DNA from 3 places in the Mesorhizobium sp. M1E.F.Ca.ET.045.02.1.1 genome. Region 1 is predicted to be linked to each of the others. Evidence: predicted binding sites of a transcription regulator. Region 1 holds the regulator's gene; each other region holds the start of a gene.
The links. The regulator LexA, encoded in region 1, represses DNA repair genes until DNA is damaged. The targets are predictions, from matches to a motif close to TGTTCNNNNTGTGTTCNG.
Positions count from the first base shown of each region.

Region 2: the regulator LexA is predicted to act here: its motif matches at 3,376-3,393, upstream of recA (recombinase RecA).
Region 3: the regulator LexA is predicted to act here: its motif matches at 2,785-2,802, upstream of dinB (DNA polymerase IV).

Region 1 covers NZ_CP034447.1:5,368,550-5,374,218, reverse strand. Annotated here, with positions in the region: gene kynU (kynureninase) at 1-771, opposite strand, end outside; gene lexA (transcriptional repressor LexA) at 1,237-1,971, shown strand; partial or broken gene EJ070_RS25845 (ComEC/Rec2 family competence protein) at 1,955-4,418, opposite strand; gene EJ070_RS25840 (hypothetical protein) at 4,533-5,066, opposite strand; gene gltX (glutamate--tRNA ligase) at 5,226-5,669, shown strand, end outside.
Region 2 covers NZ_CP034447.1:5,025,143-5,030,811, reverse strand. Annotated here, with positions in the region: gene alaS (alanine--tRNA ligase) at 1-1,899, opposite strand, end outside; gene recA (recombinase RecA) at 2,221-3,318, opposite strand; gene EJ070_RS24185 (carbohydrate kinase family protein) at 3,600-4,538, shown strand; gene EJ070_RS24180 (pseudouridine-5'-phosphate glycosidase) at 4,592-5,509, shown strand.
Region 3 covers NZ_CP034447.1:6,232,273-6,237,941, reverse strand. Annotated here, with positions in the region: gene EJ070_RS30370 (SRPBCC family protein) at 1-246, opposite strand, end outside; gene EJ070_RS30365 (aldose 1-epimerase) at 413-1,276, shown strand; gene dinB (DNA polymerase IV) at 1,466-2,710, opposite strand; gene EJ070_RS30355 (cupin domain-containing protein) at 3,032-3,412, opposite strand; gene EJ070_RS30345 (hypothetical protein) at 4,376-4,612, shown strand; gene EJ070_RS30340 (TadE/TadG family type IV pilus assembly protein) at 4,638-5,669, opposite strand, start outside.

The DNA of each region.
Region 1 (5,669 bases):
CCCCCACCAGCCGCTGAGCGGCTGGCGAATGTCGTCGTGATGGCGTTTGGCGCCATAGATGAAGGCCGGCGAGCCGGGCCCGCCATTGAGGTACTTGTAAGTGCAGCCAATTGCGAAATCGGCGTTCGAACCATCGAGATCCACCGGCAGGGCGCCTGCCGTGTGGCAGAGATCCCAGACGATCAGCGCGCCGGCCCGATGGGCCCTGCGTGTCAGGGCAGCCATGTCGCGCAACCGGCCGGACTTGTAGTTGACGTGATTGACCAGGATGACCGCGACACGCTCATCGATCAGGTCCTCGATCGTCGAGGCATCGACGCCCTCGAGCCGCAACACCGTGCCGGGCCGCGTGGAGGCCACCCCTTCCGCCATATAGAGGTCGGTCGGAAAGCTGTCGCCCTCGGCAACGATCACCGACCGGTCGGGCCGCATCGCGAGCGCCGCATGCAGGACCTTGTAGATGTTGATCGAAGTCGTGTCGCAGACGACGGTCTGGCCGGGCCCGGCGCCGATCAGGCGCCCAAGCCGGTCACCCAATTCGACAGGCATGTCGAACCAGCCGGCAGTGTTCCAGGCGCGGATGAGATCGTGCGCCCATTCGCCCGTCGCCGCCTTCTCGATCTCGTCGAAGACATCGGACGAAGCAGCACCCAGCGAATTGCCGTCGAGATATATCACCCCTGTCGGCAATGCGAAGCGGCGGCGCATCGAGCGTAGCGGATCGGCCGCATCCATCGCCTCGATTTCGGCGAGATCGGGAAGTGCGATCATGATCCTGTAGCCCCCATCGGTCATTCACGAATAGTGCGTCGACGGCCCGACATCAACCGTGCCTCACATGACTGGAATCGCTCGTGGCAGCGCCAACGCGGCATGCGATTTCCGCCGTGCGCGGTGTGAGGTCGTTGACGGTTTGGCTCCGTTTCGTTCACGGCCCGCGAGCTTTCCCGGCGTCGACGTCCTTCCGCATGCCATCATTCGCGCCGGTTATTCAACGCACGGAGGAGCAACGCGCAAGCACGTGGGCATCGGAAAAAACTGTAAGGAATTCAATGCCAGATCGCCGGTCCCGGTGCCCAAAAGCCGCATTTCGGCGTCTTTGCGGGCCGCGCTCTGGTTATCGCCGCGCTAACGCATTCATTAAACTTTAAACGGTTGCGGAACACAACTGGAACAGATAGTGTTTGTTCTGGGTTTGTTTTTCTGATTCTGGTTTCAAAACCCATGGGGGCCGCCATGCTGACGCGCAAACAACATGAACTCCTGATGTTCATCCACGAACGGCTCAAGGAAAGCGGCATTCCACCGTCTTTCGACGAGATGAAGGAAGCCCTCGACCTGGCCTCGAAGTCGGGCATTCATCGTCTGATCACGGCGCTGGAGGAGCGTGGCTTCATTCGCCGGCTGCCCAACCGGGCGCGCGCCCTGGAAGTGCTGCGCCTGCCCGATTCGATCGCGCCTGGCCTCAATGCGGCGAGGAAGTTTTCGCCGAGCGTCATTCAGGGGAGCCTGGGGCAAGGCGGTCTCGGCCGGCAGATCAAGCCCGCGGCGTCCTCGCGTACGCCCAGCAATGACGACGATGCCGCGTCGGCTGTGTCGATCCCGGTGATGGGCCGGATCGCGGCCGGCGTGCCGATCGACGCCATCCAGCATCAGACGCATACGATCACGGTCCCGCCGGACATGATCGCGGGCGGTGAGCATTATGCGCTGGAGGTCAAGGGCGACTCGATGATCGAGGCCGGCATCTTCGATGGCGACACGGTCATCATCCGCAATGCCAACACCGCGAGCCCGGGCGAGATCGTGGTGGCGCTGGTCGACGACGAGGAGGCGACGCTGAAGCGCTTCCGCCGCAAGGGCGCTTCGATTGCCCTCGAAGCCGCCAATCCGGCCTATGAGACTCGCATCTTCGGTCCGGATCGCGTCAAGGTTCAGGGCAAGCTCGTAGGGCTCATTCGCCGCTATTGAGTGGCTGTAGCGGCTTCGCATCGGTCTTTTCAGGCCGCTGGTAAGGCGCCAGCCCCCTTGCCTCGCGCGAATACCGTCGTTGCTCGTGCCAGGGCCGGTAAGGCTTTTCGACGGCATACTGGATGGCGGCGCGCGCCGTTGCCGATTGCGGATCGAAGAAGACGGCGGCGCTGCCGTCACGCGCGAGTTGGCGCTTGGTGACGACAAGGATGCGCGGATCGCGGCAAGGATTGTAGGCCGTGGCGTCGTCTATGACGATGAGGTCGGCGAAGCCGCAGGCCGGCCTGGCGCTGTTGCGATTTTCCGCCAGCGCGACAATCGCGCCGGACGGGTGCCGGCCGATGCAGAGGTCTCCCGTGCAGTAAAAAGGCGACCCTGGCGGCAGGTCGACGGGATCGGCGATGTCCAGCGCGCCCTTGGCGAATGTCTCCGGCGGCACGATCGTTTCAGCCTTCAGCGCGCGTTTCCAGTTGTCGGTGGTGAACTCGTTGGAACGGTCACGATTGACAGCGAGCTCGCCGCCGCCGATCGGCATCGCCACCAGATGCGCGTCCTCCGAGATCAGCACATCCGGCGTGCGGACATGCGGGATGGTCAGCACGCCGGCCAGCGCGAAGGGAACGGCCACCAGCCTGAGCCAGGTGGTGGCCATGGTCGCGATGACAAGCGCGACCGTCACCAGCAGCACCGACTGGATCGAGATCAGCCCCACGGCATCGACTGGCGAGCGTTCCGAAATCCACGCCGAGATCGCGATCATCGCCGCCCTTGCCCATCACATAGAGAAACGGACCGTCGAGGCCGAATGGCATGGTCAACGCGCTCAGGACGGCGAACGGCATGACGATCAACGAGACGATGGGCATAACCGCCAGATTGGCCAGCAGGCTGAGCGGCGACACCCGCTGAAAATGCCAGATCGCAAACAATATCGTTGCGCTTCCGGCGATCAGCGACGTCACGGCAGCGCCACCCAACCCAACCGCCAGCCTTCGCAATAGGAACCGCGGAAACGACCGTTTTGCAGGGGGTGTCCTCACCTTGTCGGCGCGGTAATCGGCCCAGCCGGCATAGGCGCCGACCAGGGCAGCGGTGGCTGCGAACGACATCTGGAAGCTCGGGCCGACCACTTCATGCGGCGACACCAGGATGACGGCGATGGCCGAAATCGCCAGATTGCGCATCGTCAGGGCCGCGCGGTCGAACAGCACGGCGATCAACATGACCGCGAGCATGATGAAACTCCGCTCGGCGGCGACCACGAGGCCGGAGATGACGAGATAGGCGGCGATCGACACCAAGGCGATTGCCGCGGCGTATTTCTTCACCGGGCGGCGCGAGGAAAAATCCGGAAACAGCGCGAAGGCGCCGCGCAACAGAAGCATGATCGTGCCCGCGACAAGCGCCATGTGCAGGCCGGAGATCGAGATGATGTGATAGATGCCTGTCCGCCGCATCGACTCGTTGATGTCTTCGGGAATACCGGCCCGAATGCCGACGATCAGCGCCGCGGCGATCTCGCCTTCGGGACCGCCGACGGTGCTTCTGATGTGATCGGCAATGTTTTCGCGCGCGTTCTCGATGGCCGAAGCCATGCCGGTTCCGAACGGTGGCCCGGTGGCCGAGACGACTTTCGGATCGCCGAGGAAAAAGCCGCTGGCGCCAATGCCGGAAAAATAGCTGTCGAAAGAAAAATCATAACTGTCCGGCCGGACCGGCCCGGTCGGCGGCAGCAACCGGGCATAGCCCGTCACCAGCGATCCAACCTTCATGTCTGAGGGTATCGCGCGCGCCGAGAGCCTGACGCGATCCGGCGCGTAGCGAAGTTTTGGATGCGCGGTCGAGACAAGATCGATGGTCAGGCGCACTCGGCCATTGGCCATTTCTTCGGCGATGACGACGCGGCCGGTCAGCCGCGTCTGGATTTCGGAGCCGAGCATCGGCGTTACGGCCCGCCATGTCTCGGCCTTCGCGGCGACGAAACCCAAGGCGCAAAACAGCGCCGCCATGAAGGCGAGGTGCGTTTTGGGCCATGCGCGGGAAATGATCGCGCAGACAGCCATCAGCGCTACAGCCGCCAGCGGCCTGTAGAGATCCGGCTCGACGTTCAAGGAAAAATAGAGGATCACGCCGGCGGCCAGGAACACCGGCACCAGCAGGAAGCCGATGCCGCGGTCGAGCTCGGTGGTGGCGGCTTCGGCGACGCTCCGCCCAAAGGCGAAAAACAAGGCGCGGCGGAACTGCCTGCGGATCCGGTCGATGGTTGCCGGCTGAGGAGCCTGCAGCAAAGCATCTCCGTCCGGCGGCAAAATCTCGGCAGCCGGGCGCGGCACCGGGACCGAAACCGGCGTCGCTTCGGCAGGCACGGCGTCGGAAAACAGCAGGCGCTCGCTGACGCCAGCCGTCGTCCCCTCGCCCTCCTTCGCGCCGCGGCCACGTTCAGCCATCGGGTCTGCCCCTTGCGCCCCAGACCTCCTATGCTACATGAACGCGCCAAGCGCGAAAGTCCGCGCAATCACGCCTGCTCCAGTGCTTGCCGTGATCCGTGTCCTGACGACAGCTTATTGACTGCGGAGAGCAGCACCACATTCACTCCAGGCCTTTGTGGCGATACTTACAAATTGAGGATCGTCTTTCGCGTCTGAGGGCAACGTGCTGAATGTTAAAGCGGTCAGGGTAGTGTGCTGCAGGACTTTGCCAGCGAGCTTACCTGAGTAACAATCGCAGAATATTTTTTGTTGATCCTCTGGCAGGCTGTCTACATCAGTGTTCCGGTCCAGACAGCCTTTCACAATTCCGTTTCGCGTTTGCTCAACCCTGTTTAAGACTTCTTGTCTTCCCACAATACCTATCAAGACGATGAACGTGATGTAACCCGCTAGCAGGTTCTTTCCCTTTCGCATGATAAGGAAGCTCAGCAAGACCGGAATAGAGGTCAAGCCAACTCCATACCCTAAACTATCGCCATTGATCTCCCCGTATAGAGCAGCCGCAACCAATGCGGCGCCCCCGAAGATCAGTCCAAATAGGATCCAGTGCTTACGATTGGCGAGTGACGGCGGAACCACCTTGGAGTCGCCAGGCATGTTGGTCATTGGTTCCCCCTTTGGTTCGCAATATTTTCTCCTCCACGCCGCGGCCACGTCCAGCCATCGGGTCTGCCCCTTGCGCCCAAGACCTCCTATGCTACATGAACGCCGGTCGCGCGAAAGTCCGCGCAATCACGCCTGCTCCAGTGCTTCTTCGAGAGTTCCATGTCCGACAAGGTCGTCACCCGCTTTGCCCCCTCGCCCACCGGCTACCTGCACATCGGCGGGGCGCGCACGGCGCTGTTCAACTGGCTCTACGCCAAGCACACGGGCGGCACGATGCTGCTGCGCATCGAGGACACCGACCGCGAGCGCTCGACCGAGGCGGCGACAGCCGCCATCCTCGACGGACTGACCTGGCTCGGCCTGTCATGGGACGGCGAAGCCGTATCGCAGTTCGAACGCGCGCCGCGCCACCGCGAGGTGGCTGAGGAGCTCGTGCGCCTGGGCAAGGCCTATTACAGCTATGAGACGCCTGCCGAGTTGGAGACCATGCGCGAGGCAGCGCGCGCCAAGGGTCTGCCGCCGCGCTACAACGGCCAGTGGCGCGACCGCGACCCGTCCGAGGCGCCTCCCGGCGTCAAGGGCGCCATCCGCATCAAGGCGCCG
Region 2 (5,669 bases), 340 kb from region 1:
GACCGACATCAGGCGCGTCGTCACTGGGCTGTTCTGCACGACGATCTCGTTCGCCATGCGCTCGACATCCTCGAGCTCTTCCGGTGAGATCGGCTTGTTGTGCGAAATGTCGAAGCGCAGCCGTTCGGGCGCGACCAGCGAGCCCTTCTGGGCGACATGGGTGCCCAGCACCTCGCGCAGCGCCTCGTGGATGAGATGCGTCGCGGAATGGTTGGCGCGCAGCTTCGAACGGCGCGCATGGTCGACCTTGAGCTCGACGGCAGCGCCGGTTTTGACCGTGCCGCGCGTCACCTTGCCCAAATGCACGAACAGGCCGTCGGCTTTCTTCTGCGTATCGGAAACCTCGATCGAGAAGCCGTCGCCTAAGATTATGCCGGTATCGCCCATCTGGCCGCCGGATTCGCCATAGAACGGCGTCTGGTTGACGATCACGGCAACGGCGTCGCCTTGACCGGCGCTGTCGACAGTCTTGCCGTCCTTGACCAGCGCCTGGATCAGACCTTCCGCCTCTTCCGTCTCGTAGCCGAGAAAATCGGTCGCGCCCACCTTCTCGCGCACCGGAAACCAGACCGTCTCGGTCGCCGCTTCGCCCGAGCCCGCCCAATGCGCGCGCGCCTCTGCTCTCTGCCGCTCCATCGCATTGGTGAAGCCGGCCAAATCGACGGAGATGCTGCGCTGGCGCAGCGCATCCTGCGTCAGGTCGAGCGGGAAGCCGTAGGTGTCATAGAGCTTGAAGGCCGTCTCGCCGTCCAGCATGTCGCCGGCGCCGAGCGTCTCCGTCGCATCCGCCAGCAGCCCGAGTCCGCGCACCAGGGTCTTGCGGAAGCGCGTCTCCTCGAGCTTCAGCGTCTCGGTGATCAGCGCTTCGCCGCGGCTCAGTTCGGGATAGGCCTGGCCCATTTCGCGCACCAGCGCCGGAACCAGCTTCCACATCAGCGGCTCCTTGGCGCCCAAGAGCTGCGCATGGCGCATGGCGCGGCGCATGATGCGGCGCAGCACATAGCCGCGGCCTTCGTTGGACGGTAGCACGCCGTCGGCCACCAGGAAGGAGGTCGAGCGCAGGTGATCCGCGATCACGCGGAAGGACGCAACGTTCTCCTCATTGGGACCGTGGCCGAGCGCCGAGGACGCGGCATCGATCAGGTGCTTGAACAGGTCGGTCTCGAAAACGCTCTCCACCCCCTGCAGGATGGATGCCATGCGCTCCAGGCCCATGCCGGTGTCGATCGATGGACGCGGCAGGTCGATGCGCTCTTCCTTCGTCACCTGCTCATACTGCATGAACACCAGGTTCCAGAATTCGAGGAACCGGTCGCCGTCCTCCTCCGGGCTGCCGGGCGGTCCGCCCCAGATGTGCTCGCCGCGGTCGATGAATATCTCCGAACAAGGGCCGCACGGTCCGGTGTCGCCCATCGCCCAGAAATTGTCCGAGGTCGGGATGCGGATGATGCGATCGTCGGAGAAGCCGGCGATCTTCTTCCAGTAGCCGGCCGCCTCGTCGTCGGTGTGATAGACGGTGACCAGGAGCTTGTCCTTCGGCAGGCCGAATTCCCTGGTGATCAGGTTCCAGGCAAGCTCGATCGCGCGCTCCTTGAAATAGTCGCCGAACGAGAAATTGCCGAGCATCTCGAAAAAGGTGAGATGGCGCGCGGTATAGCCGACATTGTCGAGGTCATTGTGCTTGCCGCCGGCGCGCACGCTCTTCTGCGCGGTCGAAGCGCGCGAATAAGGCCGCTTCTCCAGCCCGGTGAAGACGTTCTTAAACTGCACCATGCCGGCGTTGGTGAACATCAGCGTCGGGTCGTTGCGCGGCACAAGCGGGCTGGAGGCGACGATCTCGTGACCCTCCTTGCGGAAGTAGTCGAGGAATGTCGACCGGATGTCGTTCACGCCACTCATGAGTACTGCCTTTTCGCGAGAACCGCCGGCTTAGCCGGCGGCAAATGGGCTTTCGGTTCCGAAGATAGATTGGCCTTTTAGCCGTAGCTCTTGACCCTGTCCAGAAACACGGAATTGGGCCAAATCAGACGTCGCCGGCGGCCCTGCGCTGCCCGCAAACGCAAACCGCCGACACGAAGGCCGGCGGTTCGGAACGCAGTACCAGGAACTCAATTACATAAGCATATTCAGATATAATAAGATTATGGCCAAACTCCGGCCGATTGCCTCGCGCAATTCCGGACGGAAAACCGCGACGCACTTTCCTGGAATTGCTCCCGCCTACACGGCACCGGCTTCGTCCTCGAAGCCGTCGTCGCCGCCTTCGGAGCCGCCATTCTCGAGGAATTTTTCCGCGATCAGCCCGGCATTCTGCCTCAGCGCCAGCTCGATCTCGCGCGCCGTGTCCGGATTGTCGCGCAGGAACAGCTTGGCGTTCTCGCGGCCCTGGCCGAGACGCTGCGAATTGTAGGAGAACCAGGCGCCCGACTTCTCGACCACGCCGGCCTTGACGCCGAGATCGACGAGCTCGCCGGTTTTCGACACGCCCTCGCCATACATGATGTCGAACTCGACCACCTTGAAGGGCGGGGCCAGCTTGTTCTTCACCACCTTGACGCGGGTCTGGTTGCCGACCACCTCGTCGCGGTCCTTGACCGAGCCGATGCGGCGGATGTCGAGCCGCACCGAGGCGTAGAATTTCAGCGCGTTGCCGCCGGTGGTCGTCTCCGGCGAGCCGAACATGACGCCGATCTTCATGCGGATCTGGTTGATGAAAATGACCATGGTGTTGGAGCGCGAGATCGAGGCGGTCAGCTTGCGCAGCGCCTGGCTCATAAGGCGGGCCTGCAGACCGGGCAGCGCGTCGCCCATCTCACCCTCGATTTCGGCGCGCGGCGTCAGCGCCGCGACCGAATCGACCACCAGCACGTCGATGGCGCCCGAGCGCACCAGCGTGTCGCAGATCTCCAGCGCCTGCTCGCCGGTGTCGGGCTGCGAGATCAGCAGGTTCTCGAGGTCGACGCCGAGCTTGCGGGCATAGACCGGATCGAGCGCATGCTCGGCGTCGACGAAGGCGCAGATGCCGCCCTTCTTCTGGGCTTCCGCGACCGTGTGCAACGCCAGCGTCGTCTTGCCCGAGCTTTCCGGTCCGTAGATTTCGATGATGCGGCCGCGCGGCAGGCCGCCGACGCCGAGCGCGATGTCGAGGCCCAGCGATCCCGTCGGCACGGTTTCGATCTCGACCACCTGCTCGTTGGCGCCGAGCCGCATGATCGAGCCCTTGCCGAACGCGCGCTCGATTTGCGACAGCGCCGCATCCAGAGCCTTTGATTTGTCCACTGCCTTATCCTCTACAAGCCGCAAAGTGTTCTGAGCCATGATACATCACCCCTTGGTCGTCAATGAAGGCCGGACAATCCGTGATCCCTGCCGTTTTGTACCTTTTTTGTTCTCGCTTGGCAAGAGGCAGCAACTGACTGAAAAACAATCAATATCTGGATTTGTTCTAATTTTGTCTCACTAAACCTGGAGCGCGCCGGCGCCGCTGGCCCAAAAGAGACTTCGATATCCAGCCGACTCGAATCGCGGGCCCGATTGCGGGGCGATGCGTGGAAACCTAGTGTGCGCACGCGAACAATCAACGAAGGTATGACGCCTGCATGCCGACATCTCCAAGAATCCTGGCGCTGGGCGGCGCCCATATCGACCGGCGCGGCCAGGTGTCGGGTGCTTACGTGCCCGCCGCCTCCAACCCCGGCGTCATGCGCGAGGATGTCGGCGGCGGCGTCTTCAACGCGCTGCGCAGCGTGGTGAAGCGCGGCGTGTCGGCCTCGCTGCTTTCGGTGCGCGGCGGCGATGCGGCGGCTGAGACGGTCGCCTCGGCGATCGCCGGGGCCGGTATCGCTGACCTGTCGGTGGTATTCCTCGACCGCACGACGCCGAGCTACACGGCGTTGATCGACAGCGAGGGCGAACTGATCGTCGGCTTTGCCGATATGGGCCTCTACGACCTCGCCTTCCCCAAGCAGATCCGCCGCGCCAAGGTCCGCGAGGCGATCGCTGAGGCCGACGCGATCCTTTGCGACGCGAACCTGCCGACGGCGGCGCTGGAACGACTGGTGGCGCAGGCTGGCGACAGGCCGATCTTCGCCATCGCCATCTCGCCGGCCAAGGTCGTACGGCTGGCGCCGCTGCTCGGCAACCTCTCGCTGCTGTTCATGAACCGCCGCGAGGCGGCGGCGCTCGCCGGCGCTGACATGTCGGGGCTGGAGCTTGTCAACGCGCTCAGGCGGGTGGGGCTGACGGCGGGCGTGGTCACTGCCGGCGGCGCCCCAGTGCTGGGCTTCGACGAGTCCGGCGTCTTTGCCATCGACCCGCCCGCCCCGCGACGGGTCGCCGACGTCACTGGCGCCGGCGATGCGCTGACGGGCGCTACAGTCGCGGCGCTGCTGCGCGGCCAGCCTCTGCGGGCGGCGCTGCGCGAAGGCGTTGCCGCGGCGACGCTCGCCATCGAGAGCGCCGAGGCAGTGCCAGCCTTCACCGCCTCCAGTTTCGCGCAGGCGCTGGCCCTTGTGCCGGAGGCACGGGAGGTGGCATAGGGCCACCAGATCATCTTGCCGGAGCATTTTTTTCGCTTCGATCGGAGACAGACATGACGCCTGAGACCGCCCGCCCCTTCATCGACATCCATCCGCCGGTGGCTGAGGCGCTCGCCGCCGGCAGGCCAGTGGTGGCGTTGGAAAGCACCATCATCACCCATGGCATGCCCTACCCCGACAATGGCGCCATGGCGGCCAAGGTCGAGCAGATCATCGTCGATGGCGGCGCGGTGCCGGCGACGATCGCGGTGGTCAACGGCCGCATCAAGATCGGGCTGTCCGATGGCGAGCGCGAATCGCTCGCCATGACCGGCGACGCCATGAAGCTGTCGCGCGCCGATATCGGTTTTGCCGTCGCGCAAGGGCGCACCGGCGGCACCACCGTTGCCGCCACCATGATTGCCGCGCATATGGCGGGCATAAAGGTTTTCGCCACCGGCGGCATCGGCGGCGTCCACAAGGGCGCCGAGAAGAGTTTCGATATCTCGGCCGACCTCGACGAGCTGGCGCGCACGCCGGTCATCGTCGTCTCGGCCGGTGCCAAAGCGATCCTCGACATCGAAAAGACGCTGGAAGTGCTGGAAACGCGTGGCGTCCCGGTCATCGGCCATGGCAGCGAGACCATGCCGGCCTTCTGGTCTAGGCAGTCGCCCTTCCGCGCGCCGCTGACGCTGCACGCGCCGGAAGACATCGCGCATTTCTACCGGACGCGCCAGGCACTCGGCCTTGGCGGCGGCATTCTCGTCGCCAATCCGGTGCCGCAGAATGACGAGATCCCGGCCGCCGAGATGGATGGCTACATCCAGGCCGCGCAGAAGGCCGCCGAGGCGCAAAGCGTCACCGGCAAGGCGGTGACGCCCTTCCTGCTGTCGAAAATCCTGGAATTCACCGGCGGCCGCAGCCTCAAGACCAACATCGCGCTGGTCGAGAACAATGCGCGGCTGGCGGCGGAGATCGCGAAGGCACTGTAAAAGCTACTCGAACGTCCAGCAGCCCGGCTAATCGCGACAGCCGAGTTCCTTCGCACCCTCCTCTGGCCTGCCGGCCATCTCCCCCGCAAGGGGGGAGATTGGACGTCAACGCCGATTTCGCCAATCGCCAACGCTGCAAGAAGAGCGTCGGCGGTAAAGC
Region 3 (5,669 bases), 860 kb from region 1:
GTAGCGCACGAGCTCGCCCGGGACGAGCTCGACATAGTCGCCGCCGAAGGCGTGGCTCTCGCCCGTGGTGAAGTTGCGGAAGGACATTTTGAACTTGCCGCCGACCTTTGCCTCGAAGTGATGGACGCTGCAGGTGAAGCCGTTGGGCGGAAGCCACTTCGCCAGCGCGTCCGCCTCGATGAAGGCGCGGTAGACTTTCTCGGGCTTGGTAGCCAGGACGCGATGCAGGCGGATGGTGCTGGGCATATCGTTTCTCCTGTTGATTGCCGGTCTATGCTCCTATGACGAACGGGGCCTGGCCAGCCCGACATCGACGGAGAAGTTTTTTTGGACGCGTTTGCGGACTTCACGTCTCCTTCTCCGCCAATTCGCGTAAAGATGGGCGGCAACATCGCCATCGATGAGGGCCTGCATGGTGGAGCTTCATGACGGCCGCGCCCGGCTGGTTCTAGCGCCGGAAAGGGGCGCGGCCATCGCGCGCTACGACGCGCTGGTGATCGGCGGCGCGCTGGTTCCGCTGCTGAAGCCGGGAGACGGCACCGGCACGTCCGGCTGTCAGCTGCTGGTGCCGTGGTCGAACCGCATCTCCGGCGGCGGCTTCACCTTCGACGGCCGCTTCCATGCCGTCGAGCCGAACGTTCCGGGCGAAGCCTTTCCGATCCATGGCGACGGTTTCCAGAAACCGTGGCGGCTTGCTCGGCATACGGCAATCGAGGCCGAACTGGTGCTCGACGATGGCGCGATCGGGCCTTACCGTTATGCGGCGTCGATCACCTACGCGCTGCGCGACGGCACGTTGGACGCGCGGCTGACGGTGGAGAACCGCGCCGGCATTCGCCTGCCTTACGGCCTCGGTTTCCATCCCTGGTTCCCGCGCGGCGACACAACCCTGCTGAAAGCAAGGGCAAAGCGCGTCTGGCTGGAGGACGAGCGCCATTTGCCTGTCGGCGTCGTGCCGGTGAGCGAGCGTCCGGGCTGGGATTTCGACCGTCCCATCCCGCTGCCGCTGGAGTGGGTGAACAACGCCTTCGACGGATGGGACCGTCGCGCCTCGATCGTGCAGATGGAGGAGGGGATCAAGATTTCGCTTACCGCCTCGCCGGAGCTTGCCGTTTACATCCTCTATTCGCCGTCACCCGATGCCGGCTTCTTCTGCTTCGAGCCGGTGTCGCACACCGTCGATGCGCATCACGGCGAGGGGCTGACGGTGCTCGAACATGGGGCGACGATGAGCGCCGGCATGAGCCTGGATTGGAAAATTGCGGAAACCGATTGAGGGCGCGCCAGCGGCGGAGCGAAATCTCCCCCCTCGAGGGGGAGATGGCCGGCAGGCCAGAGGGGGTCGTCTCACATAAACGCCGCCCTCACTTTCGTCGCGCAAGCGCCGGCGCTTCACGCGCGGCGACCCCCTCTGTCGCCTTCGGCGACATCTCCCCCTCAAGGGGGGAGATTACCCGCCCCATTCTCATAGCTCCTTCTCGGCCAGTTCCCTGAATTCATCCGGCACCGAGCGCGCGGCTTCCAGCGCCACGGTGCCGTAGCCGACGGCCTCTTTGCCGAAGCGCTGGCGGATCTTGTCGATGGCGCGGTCGGCGCCGAAGCGGGCCAAGCCTTTGCGACTGCCGGGCCTCAGCTTCTCATCCGCCAGGCCGAGCGGCAGTTCAAGCTGCAGCTCGGCATGCTCCTCCAGATGCGAGACCGAGATTGCGAGCAGCGAAATTTCCCTTTCGCCCGGATGGGCGGCGAGCACGCCGCGCACCAGCTCCTCGGCGATTTCGGCGAGCATCGTCGTCGCCTGTATTGGCTGCTCCAACGTCACCGAGCGGGTGACCGCGCGCATGTCGCGGAAGCGCACGCGCACCGTCACCGTGCGGCCGGGCCGGGCTTTGGCACGCAACCGGCTGGCGACGCGGTCGGCGAGATGCAAGAGCGTCGGCACGAAGACGTGTGGCAGGGCGGGCTTGCGGCCAAGCGCCGACTGCGCGCCTGCGGAATGCGCCCGCCTGTGCGTCTCCAGCCGGCGCGGATCGCGGTTCCAAGCAAGGGCAGCAAGCTTCTGGCCTGCGGCGTGGCCGATCAGCCGCTCCAGCGCGCCGCTGTGGGTGCGCGCCAATTGCCCGATGGTCTCGACGCCGATCTCGGCCAGCCGCGCTTTCGTCACCGGGCCGACGCCCCACATCAGCGACACCGGCAAATCGTGCAGGAAGGCGAGTTCGGTGCCGGGCTCGACCACCACCAGCCCGTCGGGCTTCGCCACCTGTGAGGCGATCTTGGCGAGGTGTTTCGTGCGCGCCACGCCGATCGAGATCGGCAGGCCGAGCTCGCTCTTCACGCGGCTGCGGATTTTTCTGGCGATCTCCTCCGGCGGCCCGAACAGATGCGTGCAGCCGGCGACGTCGGCAAAGGCCTCGTCGATCGAGATGCGCTCGACCAGCGGCGTGAAATCGTCGAGCACCTTGATCGCGGCATCGCCGAGGCGCTGGAACTCGCTGAACCGCCCGCCGACGAAGATGAGCTGCGGGCAAAGCTCGCGCGCCTTGCGGCCGGGCATGCCGCCGCGCACGCCGAAGACCTTCGCCTCATAGGAGGCGGCCAGCACCACGCCGCCGCCAACCGCGATTGGTTTGCCGCGCAGCGACGGGTCGAGCAACTGCTCGACCGAGGCGTAGAAGGCGTCGAGATCGGCATGCAGGATGGTGGCGGCATCCATGGCGGGCATCGCGCGCTTCCGTTCCCATCGTGCGGCGTTGCAGCATTAGCTGCATCTTTTGTAAGGGATGTTTGCCAAACAAAAAGAGAACAAAAGAGGTCTACTGTCAAGCCGCCACGCCAAACCGTGCAAACCTCCACAATCCGGCGCAACCGGAAGGTTTGTGCGGTTGCGGTGGTAATCTCTCCTTGAGGGGCAATGGCCGCGAAGCGGCCAGAGGGCTTGTCTCGCGTTGAGCGCCAACTTTCGCGCCAAATGGCGTCTCGCGACGACCCTCTGTTCTACGGCGACACCTCAAGGAGGGAGATTGGCAGTGCCATCTTATGCCGGCTTGGCGTATTGCTCGGCGCTGAGCACCTCGATGCACTGGAACGGCTGATTGCCTTCCACCCAGGCGTCGTGGCCGGGCGGAATGGTGTAGGACGTGCCGGCCTCGAAGGCCTTCTGCGTCCCGTCGTTCATGCGCACGGTGATCGTTCCGGACACGACGTAGCCGACATGCGAGACCTGGCAGCTATCGGTCTTGACCACCGGTTTCACGCATTCCGACCACTTCCAGCCCGGCTGCATGTTCAGCCGCCCGAGCGTGAAGCCCGGCAGCCGCACGATTTCGACACGTGTCTTGGCGGGCGAGCGAACCTCGTCGGGATTGTTGTGCGACTTGGATTCGAGTTTGGTGACGTTCATTGGAGCTTCGGCCATGGCATCCCCCCATATTCCATGAGTCCAAGCGGAACCTGACGCCGCGATCGTCGGCGACCGCTGTCCGATTCATACGCCTTTCAATCCGGGATTGCTAATTTAAATGCAAAGACAAGCAGTCGCGGCCCGGGAAAAAAGGCCCGCGTCTTCCGAGGAAGCGCGCGGGCCGAAGCTGGAGTAGCCTTTTAATCAACGCGTTCGCCGGCCAACTGGTTGCGCCTGCCCGCGCGGCCAGGGCGGGACCGGGAGGCGAATGGCCCGGCCCTGGGGCTGCGGTCCCTCGCGCCGGCGGGACTGAGGTCCCACCTTGCAGCGCAGAGGCCCGAATGGCGGATTTCTTGAAACAAGTGCGGCGGCAGTTCATTGGCTCGGAGGCCGTCGAAAAAAGTCCCTTCATCGGCGGCTGACGGAGCGCCCGCCATTTCCTGCGATGTGGCGGGCAGCTCCACAGCAATTCCAGGAAAAGTGCGTAGCGGTTTTCCGTCCGGAATTGCGACGAACAAACAGAGCAATTCCAGGAAAAGTGCGTAGCGGTTTTCCGTCCGGAATTGCGACGAACAAACAGAGCAATTCCAGGAAAAGTGCGTAGCGATTTTCCGTCCGGAATTGCGTACAGCAAATGGTTAGAGCAGTTGAGCGAACTACCCCAGGGAGATATCCGTGCAGCCCGGCGAGTTATCGCGAACCTATTCGTCGGCCTTCTGCTGGCAGCAGTGACCGCAGGCATCTTCCTCGTCTTCGGCAGGCCGCTCTGGCCGGAGCGACGGGCGCAGATGGTCATCCTGCTTCCGGTCGATCCGACCCGACCGGATCCGCGCGCGGCGCCTGCTTCGAGCCTTGCCTGCCGCCCCGCTTCGATCTCAGCCGCGCGCCGCGGAGACCGCCGTCCAGTTCGTGAGCTGGAACCCGATCGTGCATCCCGCCGTTGATTGCTTCGAAGGGATGGCGCTGGCGGAGGCCGTCATGGACAGTTTCGAACTCATCGATCTTCTTTGCATCGTCGACGCCTGCGCGAGCGATCGCTCGGCCGGGCGTCTTATCTCAATGTCGAAAGCCGTCGAGGAACTGCGCGTCTTGACCGGCGACTTCGTCTCGTCGGACGAGGCGGCTGCGAACGCCTTGAGCCAGGTGGCGCTGAAACGCGGTTGCGCGGTGCTCTTCGACGAACAGCCGGGCGCCGATATCGTGGGCGAGCTGTGATCTCCCCCGGAGGGGATATTGGCGCTCACTTCACCAGCTTGATCATCCTGCCGGCGTACATCTCGCGGTTGCCGAGTTCGGCCGCGCAGTCTGCCTTCACGGCCGAGGTTCCCGTCATCTGCACGATATTGCCGACCACCCGCAGGCAACTGCCTTGCGCATTCATGTCCGAATTGCCGGTATAGGTGATCGTCGCGTCGGGCGCATAGATGAAGCCGCTCACCACGGAACCCGCTCCGCCGTTCAGCGTCAGCGCCGAGGTGTTGCCGTGGTCCTGGAAGATGGTGATGCCGGCATAGGGACCGCTGGTCGGAGGCGAGAGGTTCACCTGCTCGTTGGCGTTGATGTAGAGCTGCGAGCCTTCCATCAGGAAGATCGTGACGCCCTGGCCGGTGAGGCTGCCGTTGCCGCCGGGCTTTATGGTGACGCCGCGCAGGATGTAGACGCCCGGCTCGAGTGTGATCTTTCCCGACCAGGTCTTGTCGCAATAGGTGCCGGGCGAGAGCGTGACCGTCTTGCCGTTGGGCATCGTCTGGCAGAGCCCGTAGGCGGGCGGGGTGACGTTGGCCAGCGGATCGAAGGACGCATACTGGTTTTCCTTCGGCGCGCCGCAGGAAAGGGTGGCATTGGGCGGCGTAAGCCCCGCTGTGGCGCCGACCGTCGAGACGCATCCGGCGCTGACTATGGCAGAGCCGCCCCGGTTGACGGCGTCGGCCGCGTCCGAATTGGCAGCGATCACGCAGCCGTCCATCGCGACGTTGGTCGAGCCCTGCAGGTCGACGGCGTTGTCGGCGTGTGGATCGAGCGCAAGCACGCACGCTTGCGCCCCGGGTTTGATCTCGACGGAGGCGGAGCGGATCGCCTGCCAGGCAGGCGCGCCGCTGATGAAAGCCGGGCGGCTGATGCTGGACGACAGTGAAATGGTATAGGCGCTCGGATCGCCGCTGGCAGTGACCTGGAAGGCGTCGACGCTGCCCGAATATTCCTGCGCGTCGGCGGCGCTCATGTTGGCCGCGAAGAACATCTGGCCGAGCTGCCGCATGTCGCCGGCCGACAT